Regions from separate parts of the Mesorhizobium sp. WSM4833 genome, predicted to be linked through region 2. Evidence: riboswitches for the same ligand, from Rfam matches in the RefSeq annotation. Region 2 holds a riboswitch; the other holds the start of a gene.
The links. A riboswitch is a leader RNA that binds a small molecule or an ion and turns the genes downstream of it on or off. The one in region 2 is predicted to bind S-adenosylmethionine.

Region 1 (4,415 bases), on a different contig from region 2:
ATCGGCGGTGCCGACGATGTTGTAGGCGATGATGTGCGGCAGATGCGAGACGATGGCCAGCGTCATATCGTGATGCTGGGGATCCATCGTGTCGATGTTGGCGCCGCAGCGCCGCCAGAACTCCGACAGCCTCTCCAACGCGTCCGGGTCGGTGTCGGGCAGCGGCGTGAAGATGCACCAGCGATTGTCGAACAGGTCGGCGAAACCGGCGTCGGGGCCGGATTTTTCTGTGCCCGCCAGCGGGTGGCCGGGAATGAAATGGACACCTTCAGGCACATAAGGCTGCATTTGCGCAATGACAGACGCCTTGGTCGAGCCGACATCGGTGAGGATCGCGCCCGGCTTCAGCGCCGGCGCGATTTCCTCGGCAACCGCGCCGGACGATCCAACCGGCACCGAAATGATGACCAGGTCGGCATCGCGGACAGCTTCTCTCGCATCGGTGCTATAGCTATCGCCCAGCCCAAGCTCCTCGGCCCGTGCCAGCGTCGCCGCACTGCGGGTCGAGATGGATACGTGGCGGGCGAGGCCCTCGCGGCGGATGACGCGGGCCAGCGACGAGCCGATCAGGCCGATGCCGACCAGAGCGATCTTTTCAAACATCGGTGATGTCATGGTTTCTAGCTTTTCAGGAATGTCGTGAGAGCGGCGACAACGCCGCGATTGGCCTCTTCGGTACCGACGGTCATGCGCAGCGCGTTGGGAAAGCCATAGCCCGAAACGCGCCGCAATATATAGCCGCGCGCCGTCAGATAGTCGTCCGCCGCCGCTGCCGAATGTTTCTGGTCCTCGGGAAAATGAATGAGGATGAAATTGCCGACGCTGGGCGTCACCCGCAACCCAAGCTTTGTGAATTCCGCACTCAGCCAGGCCAGCCAGGTCTCGTTGTGCGCCACGCTGCGCTCGACATGGGCGCGATCTCGAATGGCGGCGATGCCGGCCTCGATCGCCGTCGCATTGACGTTGAAGGGGCCGCGCACGCGGTTGATGGCGTCGACGATGTGCATCGGCGCATACATCCAGCCGATCCGCGCGCCGCCGAGGCCGATCTTGGAGAAGGTCCGGGTCATCACCACGTTCTCTGCGCTGCCGACCAGTTCGATGCCGGCCTCATAGTCGTTGCGGCGAACATATTCGGCATAGGCCGCGTCGAGCACCAGAAGCACGTGCCTGGGCAGACCGGCATGCAGCCGGCGCACCTCCTGGAACGGCACATAGGTGCCGGTCGGATTGTTGGGATTGGCGAGGAACACGATCTTGGTACGCGGCGTGACGGCGGCCAGGATGGCGTCGATATCGGCGCGCTCGTCTGTTTCCTTGATCGTCACCGGAACGGCGCCCGCCGACTGGATGTAGATCTTGTAGACCATGAAGGCGTGTTCGGTGATGACGGCCTCGTCGCCGGGCGCCAGATAGGTCTGCGCCAGCAGGCCGAGGATCTCGTCGGAGCCGTTGGAGCAGATGATGTTCTGCGGGTTGAGGCCATGCACCTCGGCGATCGCTTCGCGCAGCCGCCTGGCGGTGCCATCTGGATAGACGTCAAGCTTTCCGGCAATCTCGCGCGCGGCTTCGATCGCCTTCGGTGAGGGCCCGAGCGGGTTCTCGTTGGAGGACAGCTTGTGGACCTTGGCGACGCCGGCAGGCGCCGTGCTCTTGCCCGGCACATAGGCGTCTATGTCCATGATGCCCGCGCGCGGGGTTGGACGTGCCTGGTCCGGTGTCTGGCTCATGTCGCAAAATCCGTCGAGAACGCTTCCTGAGGGAAGCCGCAGCGGAAATACAAGCCGTGGCCTGCAATGTCGAGAGGCGACAGCCTCCCGCCCAAGGCAGGCCGTTGACGCCGGCGCGCCACAGCCCTAGAAGGGGAGCGAACTTCCGTGGTGATTTGGCCGGTCGGCTTGCAGCCACGTTAAACAACTTGCTAAAGGGCCGTTTGCATCCTGTAACCGGCTTTGCGACCGCAATGCCGGTTTTTTGTTGTCCGCGCCGGCCGGACACCCGTATCGGCATCGACTTTCGACGAGTGCGATGCGTGGGCTCAAAGTGTGAGATGGATGTCATGGCCGTTCTGCGTGCCCGCAAAACCAACAACGAGGTCGACCAACCGTCGAGCCCGGTTTTGCGTTTTGGATCCGACAAGCCGCTCAAGCTGGACGCCGGCACGCTGCTGTCACCGTTCCAGATCGCCTACCAGACCTATGGCACGCTGAACGATGCCCGCTCCAACGCCATCCTCGTCTGCCATGCGCTGACCGGAGACCAGCACGTCGCCAGCACCAATCCGGTGACCGGCAAGCCTGGCTGGTGGGAAGTGCTGATCGGCCCCGGCAAGATCATCGACACCAATCGTTTCTTCGTCATCTGCTCCAACGTCATCGGCGGTTGCCTTGGCTCCACCGGCCCGGCCTCGACCAATCCCGCCACCGGCAAGCCCTATGGGCTTGACCTGCCGATCATCACCATCCGCGACATGGTGCGGGCACAGCAGATGCTGATCGACCATTTCGGCATCGAGAAACTATTCTGCGTGCTGGGCGGCTCGATGGGCGGCATGCAGGTGCTGGAATGGGCGTCGAGCTATCCGGAGCGCGTCTTCTCGGCACTGCCGATCGCCACCGGCGCGCGCCATTCCTCGCAGAACATCGCCTTTCATGAGGTTGGCCGGCAGGCTGTCATGGCCGATCCGGACTGGCATGGCGGCAAATATTTCGAGCACGGCAAACGCCCGGAAAAGGGCCTGGCGGTAGCGCGCATGGCCGCCCACATCACTTACCTGTCGGAAGCCGCCCTGCACCGCAAGTTCGGCCGCAATCTGCAGGATCGCGAAGCGCTGACCTTCGGCTTCGACGCCGACTTCCAGATCGAAAGCTATCTTCGGCACCAGGGCATGACCTTCGTCGATCGCTTCGACGCCAATTCCTACCTCTACATGACGCGGTCGATGGACTATTTCGACCTCGCCGCAGACCATGGCGGCCGGTTGGCCGATGCCTTCGCCGGCACGAAAACCCGCTTCTGCCTAGTGTCGTTCACTTCGGATTGGCTGTTCCCGACCGAGGAGAGCCGCTCGATCGTGCATGCGCTCAACGCCGCCGGCGCATCGGTATCCTTCGTCGAGATCGAGACCGACCGAGGCCACGACGCATTCCTGCTCGACGAGCCGGAACTGTTTGCCGCGATAAACGGCTTCATCGGCTCGGCGGCCCGGGCGAGAGGGCTGAGCGCATGATCTCGAAAAATTGCAGGCTTTTCCGATCGGGATCACGCGCCAGGCGGGAGGCGAAGCCATGAGCGTCAATCGCGACCAGCGCGTCGACCTCGAAGTCGTCGCCAACCTCATCCCGCCACAGTCGCGCGTGCTCGATGTCGGCTCGGGCGACGGCTCGCTGCTCGAGCTGCTGCAGGACACCAAGCAGGTCGACGGCCGCGGACTTGAGCTGTCGCAGCGCGGCGTCAACGAATGTGTGGCGCGCGGCCTCTCGGTCATCCAGGGCGATGCCGACAAGGATCTCGAATTCTATCCCGACAAGGGCTTTGACTTCGTCGTCCTGTCGCAGACGCTGCAGGCCACCCGCAACCCGAAGCTGGTGCTCGACGAACTGCTCAGGATCGGCAACCGCGCCATCGTCTCCTTCCCCAATTTCGGCCATTGGCGTGTGCGCCTGTCGCTGTTCCTCAACGGCCGCATGCCGGTGACCAAGGACCTGCCCTATTCCTGGTACGACACGCCCAACATCCACTTCTGCACCATCCGCGATTTCGTCAATCTGTGCGACGAACTCGGCGCGACAGTCGAGAAGGCAACCGCCCTCGACGCCGCCGGCCAGAAGATCGGCCTGTCGATGCCGTGGTGGTTCTGGAACTTCTTCGGCCAGCAGGCAGTGTTCTTGCTGAAACGGTAATTTCCGCACCGATCAAAGACCCGACTCGCCAAGCAACAGTGTGTTTGCCGCCGAGCAAAGTCGCCCTGTATGACGATCGCGAACCAGTGTAAATTGGCGTCGACTGTTTGACAGCGGGCTAGTGTGGCTATAGCCACACTGACGGCTCGGGGGGGCAAAAATGGTCGAAGAACGCGCAACCTTTTCACTCGTCGTCGAAATGGAGAATGCAAAATCGATCGACTGGGACGAGATCGGCGTTGGGATGAAGGCCTTGGCTCGGGAACTCTCATCGGTTTCAGCAACCGGTTCAGCGCGACCAAGGATCGTCATCTCTCACGGCGGAGCAGAGTCGGACAAAGATGCGTTGCGTCGTGAGATTTCGAATGAGGCCCCGCAGCTCGGTCAGGTTGCCGAACTCGTCTTCACAGCTTTCCCTGGCGGCCGATATTACGACCTGAAGAACAACGGTATGCTGGCATCGGACGGAGATATCGTCATCTTTCTGGATTCCGACGTGGTCGCGGAACCAGG
Region 2 (4,415 bases):
TACGCGGCCTTCCGCCAGCCGGGAGACGTGCATGTGCACATGTTCGGCACGGCGACACTGTCCTTCGCCGACGGCATCACGACCGAGGCCGGCGATGTCTTCGAGATCGAGGCCGGGGATTTCGGCCTGCCGCTGCGCAACCCGCTTGAGATCGAGCAGCCGGTGAAGGTGGCTGTGAAGGCGCTTTGAGAGCGCGCCCTGTCCTTCTCCCCTTGCGGGAGAAGGAAAAAGGCGCCTCTGCCTCAATAGATATCGAAGTCGAAATACTTGGCCTGGATCTTCTTGTAGGTGCCGTCGGCAACGATCGCGTCGATGGCCGCGTTGAGCTTGTCGCGCAGGGCCGTGTCGTCCAGGCGCACGGCGATGCCGGCCTGGGTCTCGGTGCCTTTGACGTCGCCGACCAGCTTGCAGCAGCCGTCGCTTGCCTTCTTCAGCCAGTCCATCAGCACGAACTTGTCCGAGATCACAGCGTCAAGACGACCGTTGGTCAGGTCGGTGATCGCCTCTTCCTGGGTGGGATAGAGTTTGGCCTCCGCGCCCGCCTTGCCATATTCATTCTGGGCATAGTCGGCCTGCGTGGTCGAAGCCTGGGCACCGATCGTCTTGCCGGCAAGGGCCGCCGGTTCGGTCGAGGTGAGATCGGTGTCCTTCGGCGCCACCAGAGCCAGCGGTGTCGTATAATATTTGTTGGTGAAGGCGACCTGCTTCTTGCGCTCCTCGGTGATGCTCATCGAGGCGATGATGGCGTCGAATTTCTTGGCCTGCAAAGCGGGAATGATGCCGTCCCAGTCCTGGGTAACGATCTCGCATTCGACCTTCATCTGCGCGCACAGCGCATTGGCGATGTCGATGTCGAAGCCTTCGACCTTGCCGTCGGCGGTAATGGTGTTGAACGGCGGATAGGCGCCCTCGGTGCCGATCTTGATTTTCTCCGCCGCCTGCACCGACAGAGAGCCGGCCAGTGTTGCCAGCATGGCAGCGCCCGCCGCCGATATGACCCATTTCGAAAATCGCATTTTCTTGGTTCCCCTTGAACGCCGCCAGCTTGACGGGCGGCAAGGCAGCCAAGCATGGCGAGCCGGCACAGGCAAGTATTTTGCCTTGGGGCAATGAGGGTCAGCGCGCGGCGCGGAAATGCTTGGACAGCTTCAGGCCCTGCGCCTGGTAGTTGGAGCCGAGATCGGTGCCGTAGAGCGCCTGCGGCCGCTTCAGCATATGCTCGTAGACCAGCCGGCCGACGATCTGGCCGTGGTCGAGGATGAACGGCACTTCATGGCTGCGCACTTCCAGCACCGCCCGGCTGCCGGTGCCGCCGGATGCGGAATGGCCGAAGCCCGGATCGAAGAAGCCGGCATAATGGACGCGGAATTCGCCGACCAGCGGATCGAAGGGCGTCATCTCGGCGGCGTAGAGCGGCGGCACATGCACCGCCTCCTGGCTGACGAGGATGTAGAATTCATCGGGGTCGAGCACCAGTTCGCCGGCGCCGCTCTTGTGGATCGGTTCCCAGAAGTCGACGACTTCCTGGGCCGCGCGCTTGTCGACATCGACGAGGCCGGTGTGATGCTTGCCGCGATAGCCGACCAAGCCGCTTTGATCGCCGTTGAGGTCGATCGACAGCGCGATGCCGCCGCCGGAAATGTTCGGCGGCTCGGTGGCGACAAGCATCTGCGTGCGATGCAGGTCGTGCAACTCGGCTTCGGAGAGCAGCGCATTGCCGGTGCGGAAACGGATCTGCGACAGGCGCGACCCGGTGCGGACGACGATCGGGAAGGTGCGCGGGCTGACTTCCAGAAAGAGCGGGCCATGATAGCCGGCCGCGATCTTGTCGAACTCGTGGCCGCGATCGGTCATGACGCGGGTGAAGATGTCGAGCCGTCCGGTCGAACTCTTCGGATTGGCCGAGGCTGAAATGTCCGCCGGCAGCGCCAGGCTTTCAAGCAGGGGCACGATGTAGACGCAGCCGGTCTCCAGCACCGCGCCCTCGGCCAGATTGATCTCGTGCAGCTGCAGCCGGTCGAGCTTTTCCGAGACCTTGTGGTTGGGGCCGGGCAGGAAGGAAGCGCGCACCCGCCAGGCCTTGTCGCCGAGCCTGAGATCGAGGCTGGCCGGCTGGATCTGGTCGGCATCGAGCGCACGCGCCGACTTCAGCGCGCCGGACTGGAGCAGCGCCGATATGTCCTGGTCGGGAAGAATGCCTGTCTGCCGCAAGGCTCCACTCCTGCTTGGTACAAACCTCTTAATGAAGCCGGCAATTGACGCAAGCGCGGTGCGGGTCTAAAGGGTCGTTATCCCGTGGTGATTTGGCCGGTCGGCTTGCAGCCACGTTAAACAAGTCGCTAAAGGACCGTCGGGCCGCAAGGCCGTATGGACCGGTTGCGACTTTCGCGGCCGGTTTTTTTGTGTCTGGAAGAAAAGCGATGAGCACCAAGAAGCGCAACTGGAAGCCTCAGACGGCACTCGTGCACAGCGGAACGCTGCGTTCCGGTTTCGGCGAAACGTCAGAAGCGATCTATCTCACCCAAGGCTATGTCTACGAAACGGCGCAAGCCGCCGAAGCCCGTTTCAAGGGCGAAGAGCCGGGTTTCATCTATTCGCGCTACGCCAATCCGACAGTCGACATGTTCGAGAAGCGCATGTGCGCGCTGGAAGGTGCGGAAGACGCGCGCGCCACCGCGTCCGGCATGGCCGCGGTGACGGCCGCCCTTCTGTGCAGCGCCAAGGCCGGCGACCATATCGTGGCGGCACGCGCGCTGTTCGGCTCCTGCCGCTGGGTGGTCGAGACGCTGGCGCCGAGATACGGCATCGAGGCGACGCTGGTCGACGGCACCGACATCGCCAACTGGGAAAAGGCGGTCAAGCCGAACACCAAGCTGTTCTTCCTGGAAAGCCCGACCAATCCGACGCTGGAAGTGGTCGATATCGCCGCTGTCGCTTCGCTTGCCAATTCGATCGGCGCCAGGCTGATCGTCGACAATGTCTTCGCCACGCCCCTGCAGCAGAAGCCCTTGCAGCTCGGCGCCCATGTCGTCGTCTATTCGGCGACCAAGCACATAGACGGCCAGGGGCGCTGTCTCGGCGGCGTCATCCTGTCGGACAAGAAGTGGATCGACGAGAACCTGCACGACTATTTCCGCCATACCGGCCCAAGCCTTTCGCCTTTCAACGCCTGGACGCTGCTGAAGGGCCTGGAAACGCTGCCGCTGCGCGTACGCCAGCAGACGGAAAGTGCCGGCCGGATCGCGGATTTTCTGGCCGAACGGCCGGAAATCGCGCGCGTCATCTATCCCGGCCGCGCCGACCATCCGCAGGCCGACATCGTCAAGAAGCAGATGTCGGGCGGCTCGACGCTGATCTGCCTGGACGTCAAGGGCGGCAAGCAGGCGGCCTTCGCCTTGCAGAACGCGCTCGACATCGTCCTGATCTCCAACAATCTCGGTGACGCCAAGAGCCTGATCACCCACCCGGCGACGACGACGCACAAGAATCTCAGCGACGAGGCGCGCGCCGAGCTCGGCATCGGGCCGGGCACGCTCAGGCTGTCGGTTGGCCTGGAGGATGCCGACGATCTGCTCGAGGACATCGCGCAGGCGCTGAAGGCCAGGTAGGAGGCCTTCAGGCGCCGGACGGCGTCTCTTCCAGCTCGGCCGTCTTGGTGCCGATGGTCATCGCATTGCCGCGCCAGTCGACGGCGCCGCCGAGCCAGCCGCGCGCCCACATCGCCGGCAGGATCAGGTCGCGCGCCATGATCGCGGCGACCATGCGTGGCGACAGGTACCAGCCCTTGGACCAGGCCAGGGCGCACTCCGGAAGATAGAAGGCCGCCAGCACGGCAAGGGCGGTTGCCCAGAGGCTGAAGCCGGCGCTTGCTGCTGCAATCAGCGCAAGCACCAGCGGCACCACGGCGCCGGTCAGGATTTCGGGTGCGAAGAACAGCGGGAAAGTGACGCGGCGCAGGCGCGCCCAACGGGCCTGACGCGACCAGATCTCGTCAAACGAGCGCCGGCCAAGCGGCTGCTCGAAGGGGGCGGCGACGAGATTGACGCGCAGGCTGAGACTGTTCACCAGCTTGGTCGCAGCGGCATCCTCGGCGATCTCGGCGGCCAGCACGCGGATGCCGCCATTGGCGTCGAGCATCGGCTTGTTCCAGAGCATGCTCTTGCCCTGGGCAAAGCCGAGGCCGAGCGCCTCACCGGCATATTGCCAGCGCGCCTGCAGCGTGTTGAGGAAAGCGCATTCGACCTCGGCCCAGAAGCCGGCCGGCCGCGAGCCGATCGGCGTCGAGCAGACAAGGCCGGTGCCGGGCCGCCAGGCAGCCATCAGGTGCTGGATGTAGTCCCTCGACATCAGCACGTTGGAATCGGCCAGGACGACCCAGTCGTGCCGCGCCGCTTCCCAGCCCTTGACGCAATTGT

Region 1: linked by a shared signal. The riboswitch ahead of metX (homoserine O-acetyltransferase MetX) and the one ahead of AC0L2D_RS07810 (O-succinylhomoserine sulfhydrylase) in region 2 are both predicted to bind S-adenosylmethionine.

Annotation. Positions count from the first base shown of each region.
Region 1 is NZ_JBVVQG010000004.1:67,396-71,810, reverse strand. It holds gene AC0L2D_RS08710 (prephenate/arogenate dehydrogenase family protein) at 1-615, opposite strand, end outside; gene hisC (histidinol-phosphate transaminase) at 621-1,730, opposite strand; SAM riboswitch at 1,868-1,945, shown strand; gene metX (homoserine O-acetyltransferase MetX) at 2,060-3,229, shown strand; gene metW (methionine biosynthesis protein MetW) at 3,288-3,902, shown strand; gene AC0L2D_RS08690 (glycosyltransferase family 2 protein) at 4,063-4,415, shown strand, end outside.
Region 2 is NZ_JBVVQG010000003.1:402,160-406,574, reverse strand. It holds gene araD1 (AraD1 family protein) at 1-189, shown strand, start outside; gene AC0L2D_RS07820 (ABC transporter substrate-binding protein) at 243-1,016, opposite strand; gene AC0L2D_RS07815 (2'-deoxycytidine 5'-triphosphate deaminase) at 1,117-2,211, opposite strand; SAM riboswitch at 2,286-2,363, shown strand; gene AC0L2D_RS07810 (O-succinylhomoserine sulfhydrylase) at 2,421-3,608, shown strand; gene AC0L2D_RS07805 (ceramide glucosyltransferase) at 3,616-4,415, opposite strand, start outside.